DNA from 4 places in the Aeromicrobium fastidiosum genome. Region 3 is predicted to be linked to each of the others. Evidence: predicted binding sites of a transcription regulator. Region 3 holds the regulator's gene; each other region holds the start of a gene.
The links. Region 3 encodes LexA, which represses DNA repair genes until DNA is damaged. Its sites were predicted from a motif close to TCGAACANNTGTTCGA; they were not measured.
Positions count from the first base shown of each region.

Region 1: the regulator LexA is predicted to act here: its motif matches at 1,236-1,251, upstream of imuA' (DnaE2-dependent mutagenesis accessory factor ImuA').
Region 2: the regulator LexA is predicted to act here: its motif matches at 1,195-1,210, upstream of JOF40_RS18615 (HNH endonuclease signature motif containing protein).
Region 4: the regulator LexA is predicted to act here: its motif matches at 866-881, upstream of JOF40_RS08030 (HNH endonuclease signature motif containing protein).

Region 1 is NZ_JAGIOG010000001.1:2,520,136-2,522,335, forward strand. Features, by position in the region: gene JOF40_RS12485 (dipeptide ABC transporter ATP-binding protein) at 1-1,069, shown strand, start outside; gene imuA' (DnaE2-dependent mutagenesis accessory factor ImuA') at 1,262-1,936, shown strand; gene JOF40_RS12495 (DNA polymerase Y family protein) at 1,936-2,200, shown strand, end outside.
Region 2 is NZ_JAGIOG010000001.1:3,731,490-3,733,689, forward strand. Features, by position in the region: gene JOF40_RS18605 (pentapeptide repeat-containing protein) at 3-809, opposite strand; gene JOF40_RS18610 (acylphosphatase) at 835-1,101, shown strand; gene JOF40_RS18615 (HNH endonuclease signature motif containing protein) at 1,233-2,200, shown strand, end outside.
Region 3 is NZ_JAGIOG010000001.1:2,815,109-2,817,308, forward strand. Features, by position in the region: gene galE (UDP-glucose 4-epimerase GalE) at 1-645, shown strand, start outside; gene lexA (transcriptional repressor LexA) at 659-1,384, opposite strand; gene JOF40_RS13950 (SDR family oxidoreductase) at 1,468-2,200, shown strand, end outside.
Region 4 is NZ_JAGIOG010000001.1:1,621,565-1,623,764, forward strand. Features, by position in the region: gene JOF40_RS08030 (HNH endonuclease signature motif containing protein) at 1-841, opposite strand, end outside; gene JOF40_RS08035 (serine/threonine-protein kinase) at 981-2,200, opposite strand, start outside.

The DNA.
Region 1 (2,200 bases), 290 kb from region 3:
GCACGACCTGGGGTTGGCTGCCGAGCGAGCCGATCACCTGGTGGTCATGTACCGCGGCAAGATCGTGGAGTCCGGCCCGGCCCGCGAGATCCTGCAGGATCCCCAGCATCCCTACACCAAGCGCCTCGTGTCGCATGCGCCCTCGTTGGCCTCGCAGAGGTTGTCATCGGTTAGCGCTCGGGCCGAGGTGCGCGAGCAGGCGGTCCAGACGGCTGCCGAGATCGCGGCCGAGGTGGCCGTGAGCGAGACGGCCCTGGGGGAGGGGCGCGACGACATCCTGGTCGCCGAGAACCTCACCAAGGTGTTCACGCTCCGGGGTGCCAAGCCGTGGGACAAGATCGATTTCGCAGCCGTCGAGGACGTCTCGTTCCGCCTGCGTCGCGGCACCACCACGGCCATCGTGGGGGAGTCGGGCTCCGGCAAGTCCACGGTGGCTCGCATGGTGCTGGACCTGTTGCCCCCCACGTCCGGCAACGTGATCTTCGACGGCAAGAACGTGCGCGAGCTCAAGGGGCGGGCCGAGCACCTGAGGCTTCGTCGTCAGATGCAGCCGGTCTTCCAGAACCCGTACGCCTCGCTGGATCCGTTGTACTCCATCTACCAGTCGATCGAGGAGCCGCTGCGCACGCATGGCATCGGCACCAAGAAGGAGCGCGAGGCCAAGGTCCGCGACCTGCTCGACAAGGTCTCGCTGCCGACGACCGTCATGTCGCGCTATCCGGGTGAGCTCTCGGGCGGTCAGCGTCAGCGCGTGGCGATCGCCCGGGCCCTGGCCCTCGACCCTGAGGTCGTGATCTGCGACGAGGCCGTTTCGGCGCTCGACGTCCTGGTGCAGGCGCAGATCCTCGAGCTGCTCAACGACCTGCAGGCCGAGCTCGGGCTCAGCTATCTGTTCATCACCCACGACCTCGCGGTCGTGCGGCAGATCGCCGACGACGTCCTGGTCATGCAGAACGGCAAGGTCGTCGAGGCCGCGCCGGTCTCGCAGGTGTTCGACAACCCGGCCGAGGAGTACACGCGTCGTCTGCTCGACGCGATCCCCGGAGGCTCGATCCGCCTCGGCGCCTGACCGCTCCGGATTCCGCGAGGCATCCCGCGAGTGGTGCAGTCTGGTCTTCTTGAGACGGCGTGTCTGACCAGATTGCGCCACTCGCGCACCGGAATGCGCCACTCGCGGGCCCGGTGACGAGGGGCTGTCCGCCCCCTGGGACGAGGCCGCCACGAGATTGACTCGTTCGAACAGATGTTCGATCATGGACGGGTGAACGTCGCCGCCCCCACCCTCAGCGAGCTGCGGGCGAGGGTCGACCAGATGCAGGGTCGGCCCGCCGCCCAGCCGGTCGCCACGCACCCTGCCTTCGCAGGCCTGCTGCAGCTGCAGGCGGGGTCGACCTACTCGGTCGACTCAATGAGCCTGGCGGTCGCGCTCATGGCCGGTCCGTCGGCCGACGGGGCGTGGTGCGGGGTCGTGGGCACTGCCGAGCTGGGGCTCGAGGCCGCTGCCGCCGCGGGCGTCGAGCTGCGTCGCACGATCCTGGTGCCCGATCCGGGCGAGGCGTGGCTCGAGGTCACCGCGGCGCTGATCGACGTCCTGGGGGTCGTGGTCTTGCGAGCCCCGGCCCACGTGGCAGCCAAGGACGTCAGCCGCATCGCCGCCCGGCTGCGGCAGCGCGGAGGCATCCTGATCGCCCACGGCGACTGGCCCCGCAGCGAGGCCCGGCTCTCGATGTGCGACGTCGAGTGGGTCGGCGTTGGCAGGGGCCACGGCCACCTGCAGGCACGACGCGCCACGGTCGAGGTGCGTCGTGGGGGAGCCGCCCCGGCCCGCCGCCGGCAGCTGTGGATGCCCGACGCCGACCAGGCCATCCGGCAGGTCGAGGACGTCGCCGCGTCCACATCGTCCGACGCCCCGACGCACCTGCGGAGCGTGTCGTAGTGAGCCGCACGATGGTGCTGTGGGCACCCGACTGGCCGATCGTCGCGGTCGGCGGCCCGGCCTCCGTCCCGGCCGCGGTGCTCGACAAGGGGTCGGTGCTGGCCTGCTCGCAGGCGGCCCGCGCCGAGGGCGTCCGCCGGGGCATGCGGCGGCGTGACGCCCAGTCGCGGTGCCCCGAGCTGGTGCTGCACGAGCACCACCCCGACGTCGACGCCCGGGCCTTCGAGGCGGTGCTCACCGCGATCGAGCAGCTCAGCCCCGGGG
Region 2 (2,200 bases), 920 kb from region 3:
CCCTACGGCGACGCGACCCAGTGCGCCGGACGCCGCAGTGCCGGCGGTATGCGCGTCGCCGCATCGCCCTGCGCCGACGACACCTGCGTCTGGGTGAGGAAGAGGCAGTCCGTCAGGTCAGCACCATCGAGCCGGGCGTCACGCAGGTCGGCACCCAGCAGGTCGGACGACCTGAGGTCGGCGTCGCGCAGATCGGCGGCGATCAGCAACGCGCCACGGAAGTCCGCGCCGCGCAGCCGGGCACCCCGCCGCTTCGCACCGAGCATGGCCGCACCACGGTGGTCGGGGCCGTCGTGCGGTTCTCGAACCAGGGCACTGGCTTGCTGCAGCACCGGGGACACCCGATCGCGGTGCGCCGGCAGGTCGATCCCGTCGAGGACGTCGGCATCGGCCTGTGTCAGCTCGACGGTGCTCTCGCGGAGGCGTGCGATCTTGTCGCGCAGCGTCGCCGCCTCCGGCCGCGCGGCGGCCTCGGCGAGGTACCAGAGCATCTCGTGCAGCTGCCGCATGATCGGCAGCGCAGCGAACATCGCCGCCGAGGTTTCGGGGGCCTCGCGCCAGCTCATGCCGCCGAAGGTCACCTGCGAGACCTGTTGACCGGCACCGAAGCAGTCGTACACGGTGCACCCGCGGTAGCCGACGTCGCGCAGCGTCGCGTGGATCGAGCAGCCGAAGCCGTCGTCGAGGTTGACGCAGGGCTCACCGGCGTCCTTGTCGACCGGGAAGTCGGCCGACCGCTCGAACGCGAGGGCGACGCAGCACAGCCCGAAGCAGCTGCCGCAGTCGGCGACGAGCTCGAGTCGATCCACCGGGCGAGCCTAATACGGTGGTCCCATGACTCGTCGTCACGTCTTCGTCCGCGGGACCGTGCAGGGCGTCTTCTTCCGCGCATCCTGCCAGCAGGAGGCGGCTCGCATCGGCGTCGCCGGCTGGGTCGCGAACCGTCCGGACGGATCCGTCGAGGCAGTGTTCGAGGGCGCGGACGAGGCGGTCAACCGCATGGTGTCGTGGTGCCGCTCGGGTCCTCCCCGAGCCGCTGTCGACGACGTCGAGGTGGTCGACGAGGAGCCTCGAGGCGACTCCGGCTTCGAGGTGCGCTGATCACACCTGCCGACGGCGAGAAGCACTTTCCGCCGCCCTTGCAGGCAATTCGGGACCTTCGTCCCTTGGATGCGCCGCTACTCTTGGGTAGAGTCGAACATACGTTCTAGTCGTCTATCCGGGGTCCGCGCATGTTGATCGAGCAGCTGTCCAGCCTGACCGATGAGGTCGCTGCGCTCGAACCGTGGACGTTGACCGGCGCGGAGGTGCGTGAGGTGATCGCTGCGGTGCAGACGACTCGCACCGCGTTGGACGCTGTCATGTCACGCCTGGCCGGGTGTGCCGATGACATGGGGTTGCCGAAGGACGACGGTGCGTCGTCGACCACAGCGTGGTTGGCGAATTCGGCGAACATCACGAAGGGTGCTGCGTCCAAGCTGGTCGGGATGGCGAAGGTCACCGGCGAGCGTACTGAGTCGACCCGTGCCGCGTGGGCGTCCGGTCAGCTCAGCACTGAGCAGGCCTCGATCATCATGAAAGCCATCGCCGCGTTGCCGGACTGGTGCGGCGACGTCGAGCGTGGTGACGCCGAAGCCCACCTCATCGCGTTGGCCGCCGAGCATGACCTCGATGGGTTGCAGCGTCTGGCGAACCGGGTGCTCGAAGTCATCGACCCCGACGGATTCGACGAACACCTCGGCGAACAACTCCGCGCGCAGGAAGAACGGGCCCGTGCCCGCACCAGGTTCCAGATGGGCCGGCGTGGTGACGGCACCACCCACGGGTCCTTCGTCGTGCCCGACACCGACGCCGACACCCTCAGAGCAGCGATCGAAGGAATCATCGCCCCACGCCGCAACCAGTTGGCTGCCGAATCGTTCGGCATGGGAGCCGACGACTGGGCCGGCCTGCCCCGCGATCAGAAGATGGGCCACGCCTTCACCGAGCTCATCAACCACCTACCCACCGACGCGCTACCTCTGGCCGGGGGTCTCGCGGCGACCGTCGCGGTGATGGTCGACGTCGACGACCTCCGCACAGGTCAAGGCACCGCGACCACCACCTCGGGCACCACGATGTCCGCGACCAAAGCCCAGAGGCTGGCCTGCAACGCCAACCTCGTCGCGATGTACCTCGACAGCGACAAACGCGTCATCGA
Region 3 (2,200 bases):
GGCGTCGACAACATCGTGTTCTCGTCGAGCGCTGCGGTGTACGGCACGCCCGATGTCGACCTCGTGACCGAGACGACGCCGACCGCGCCGGAGTCGCCCTACGGCGAGACCAAGCTGATCGGTGAGTGGCTGCTGCGCGATGCTGCACGCGCCTCAGGGCTGCACCACACCTCGCTGCGCTACTTCAACGTCGTCGGGTCGGCGGTGCCGCACCTGTACGACACCAGCCCGCACAACCTCTTTCCGCTGGTCATCGAGGCGCTGCTCGAGGGACGCACGCCCCGCATCAACGGAGCCGACTACCCGACCGCCGACGGCACCTGCGAGCGCGACTACATCCACGTCGCGGATCTCGCTGACGCACACGTCGTCGCGGCGCGCCGGCTGCTCGCAGGGGAGCCGGTCGAGCCGGTCTACAACCTGGGCAGCGGCGACGGCGTCTCGGTGCGTCAGATCATGGATGCCGTGGCGCGGGCGACGGGCATCGACTTCGAGCCCGAGATCGGCGAGCGCCGTCCCGGTGATCCGGCGCGCATCGTCGCCTCCGGCGAACTGGCGTCGCGAGACCTCGGCTGGACGATGCGCCACTCGATCGACGACATGGTGCGCAGCGCCTGGGAGGCGCGTCACGCCCACCCGGCCTGAGCGGCCTCCTGCCTCAGACCCGGCGGATGACGGCGGTGACCTTGCCCAGGATCGTGGCGTGGGTGCCGTCGATGGGGGAGTAGTCGTCGTTGTGCGGCAGCAGCCAGACCTGGCCGTTCTTGCGCTGGAAGGTCTTGACCGTGGCCTCGCCGTCGAGCATCGCCGCGACGATCTCGCCGTTCTCGGCGTCGGGCTGCTGCCGGATGACGACGTAGTCGCCGCTGCAGATCGCCGCGTCGATCATCGAGTCGCCGGAGACCTCGAGCATGAACAGCGTGCCGTCGCCGACCAGCGACTTGGGCATCGGGAAGATCTCCTCGACGCGCTGCTCGGCCAGGATCGGTCCGCCGGCGGCGATGCGTCCGACCATCGGGATGTTGACCGCCGTCGGGGCCGCATCGTTGATGCCGGTCTCGTCGATGTGCCCGTCGTCGGGCGTGGCGCTCATGGACCGGCGAGCCGCCATGACGTCGGGCAGGAAGATCTCGAGCGCCCGGGGACGGTTGGGATCGCGCTTGACGTAGCCGAGCGCCTCGAGGGCACGCAGTTGGTGGGCGACCGACGAGGTGCTGGTCAGACCGACCGCGGCACCGATCTCACGCATGCTGGGCGGGTAGCCGCGCTTCTCGATCTCGTCGCGCAGGAACTCCAGCACCTTGCGCTGGCGGGCGGTGAGCCCGGAGGAGTCGGCGGGGCCGTCGGGCAGCTCGGTGACGTCTGCGGTGCGCTCATCGGTCATGGCCCGACCCTAGCCCGCGCAGGGGGGTCAGTTCAAACATATGTTCGATGGCGTGTCGCCGGCGTGTCGCCTACCTTGGCGCGATGCCCCCGTCCCGCACGACACCCACACGTCCCCGTTCCGCCGTCGTGACGGGAGCCGCCCGCGGCATCGGACGGGCGACGGCCGTTGAGCTGGTGCGCCTCGGCTACGAGGTCGTCGTCAGCGATCTTGACGCCGTCGGTGCCGCCGCGACGGCCGCCGAGATCGGTGCCCACTCAGGGATGGCGCTCGACGTGCGAGACCCCGACGCCAATCGGCAGGTCGCGGCCGTGGCGAGGGACATCGCGCCCCTCGGGGCCTGGGTCTGCAACGCGGGCGTCGCCTTCGACAGCGATCTGGTCGACCTGACCGACGGTCAGGTGCGGCTGAGCGTCGACGTCAACGTGCTGGGCGTCATGTGGGGAATGCGCGCCGCGGCGGACGTGTTCCGCGACCAGGCGGCGATCGGCGTACGGGGCGGCGAGATCGGCGTCGTCGCATCGCTCAGCGCCCACGCGCCCGTCCCCAACCTCAGCGTCTACGCGGCGACCAAGGCGGCGGTGCTGTCGTTGACGACATCGGTCGCGTCCGAGCTGCGCGCCGACGGCATCCGCGTCCACGCGGTGTGCCCCGACGGCGTCGCGACGGCGATGGTCGACGGCTTCGACGTGCACGGCGGCACGCGTGCGATCCTCGCCGCCGGCGTCATGCTGACGCCCGAGCAGGTCGCCCGCGAGCTCGTCGCGATGTTCGGCACGCGCCGCGTCTACCGCACGATGCCGGTGTGGCGGGGCG
Region 4 (2,200 bases), 1.2 Mb from region 3:
GGTCGTCGACGTCGACCATCACCGCGACGGTCGCCGCCAAGCCCCCGGCCAGGGGCAGGGCTTCTGTGGGTAGGTGGTTGATGAGCTCGGTGAAGGCGTGGCCCATCTTCTGATCGCGGGGCAGGCCGGCCCAGTCGTCGGCACCCATGCCGAACGATTCGGCAGCCAACTGGTTGCGGCGTGGGGCGATGATCCCCTCGATCGCTGCTCTGAGGGTGTCGGCGTCGGTGTCGGGCACGACGAAGGACCCGTGGGTGGTGCCGTCACCACGCCGGCCCATCTGGAACCTGGTGCGGGCACGGGCCCGTTCTTCCTGCGCGCGGAGCTGTTCGCCGAGGTGTTCGTCGAATCCGTCGGGGTCGATGACCTCGAGCACCCGGTTCGCCAGCCGCTGCAACCCATCGAGGTCATGCTCGCCGGCCAACGCGATGAGGTGGGCTTCGGCGTCACCACGCTCGACGTCGCCGCACCAGTCCGGCAACGCGGTGATGGCTTTCATGATGATCGAGGCCTGCTCAGTGCTGAGCTGACCGGACGCCCACGCGGCACGGGTGGCCTCAGTACGCTCGCCGGTGACCTTCGCCATCCCGACCAGCTTGGACGCAGCACCCTTGGTGATGTTCGCCGAGCTCGCCAGCCACGCTGTCGTCGACGTCGCACCGTCGTCCTTCGGCAGCCCCATGTCATCGGCACACCCGGCCAGGCGCGACATGACAGCGTCCAACGCGGTGCGAGTCGTCTGCACCGCCGCGATCACCTCACGCACCTCGGCCGAAGTCAACGTCCATGGCTCGAGCGCAGCGACCTCATCGGTCAGGCTGGACAACTGCTCGATCAACATGCGACGTACCCCAGAGTGGATCAATAGAACGTATGTTCGACTCTACGCAAGAGTAGCGGCGCGAAACAGGGCCTAAAGTCCCGAAATCACCGTCGTTGCAGGCGGAGGGGATCACCCGCGACGGGACGCCGTCGTTCGACTACGGCTTCTTGGGTCCTTTGTCGTCCTTCTTGTCGCCCGGCCCACCGGCAGCGGGACCGGCGTCGTCGGCGGGCTCCGTCGGGGTCGTCTCGGACGGCGGGGCGGTGGTCTCGGGAGCCTCCTTCGCGACGGTCAGGATGACAGTGCTGCCGGGCTCCACGGAGCCCGATGGCGACACTCCGGTGACGGTGCCGGCGGGAGCGGGCGAGGTCTCTTCCTCGCGCCGGACGGACAGCCCGAGCTGCTTGAGCTGGTCGGCCGCGTCGTCGTAGGTCAGCCCGATGAGGGAGTTGCGGTCGACCGTGACGTCGTCGGGCTCCTCGCTCGACTGGGTGGGCTCGGGCGTCTCCGACGGTGTCGGATCGTCGGTCGGCGAGTCGCTGGTCGCTGTCGTGCTGCCGGGATCGGCCGGGTCGTCGTCCCCGCCGAGTGCCTGTGCCCCCAACACGGCAGCGAGCACCAGCAGCACCGCGATGACGGCCAGCACGATCCAGTGCGACGACCTCCGCTCGCGCTCGTCAGCTCCCGACGGGGGCGGGAGGACGGGCGGAGCCACTGGGGCCGTGGGAGCCGCCGTGGGCGGTGGAGGGGGAGCGGCAGCGGCCGGCTGGACGGTCGTCGCCTGCGCGGCAGGCGGAATCGCGGACGTCACCGGAGGGACGATCTGCGTGGCCGGGGACGTCTCGGCGTTCGCGAGCGACGCCACGATCGCGGCGCTCGACGGACGGTCGTCGGGCTCCTTCTGCGTCAGTGACGTGATGAGGGTGCGCAGCGCCGCCGGCACCGAGTCGTCCAGCGGGGGCAGGTCCGTCGTCAGCTGCGCCATCGCGGTGGCGACGGCGGTGTCACGGCGGAAGGGCGAGACCCCAGTGAGGCAGTGGTAGGCCACGATGCCGAGGGAGTACAGGTCGGAGCGGGCGGTCGCCGGTCGTCCCGCCGCCTGCTCGGGGCTGAAGTACTCGGCGGTGCCGATGATCGAACCGGTCGCCGTCAGCGGCTCGCTCCCGGCCGACCAGGCGATGCCGAAGTCGACCAGCACCGCGCGGCCCTGGGGCGTCACGACGATGTTGGACGGCTTGAGGTCGCGGTGCACGATGCCGGCGAGGTGGGCCGTCTCGAGCGCGTCGGCGACCTGCCCGACGAGCTTCGCGACACCGTCGGCGGGGATGGCTCCCCGCTCGGCGAGCAGGCGGCTCAGCGGCGTCCCCTCGATGAGCT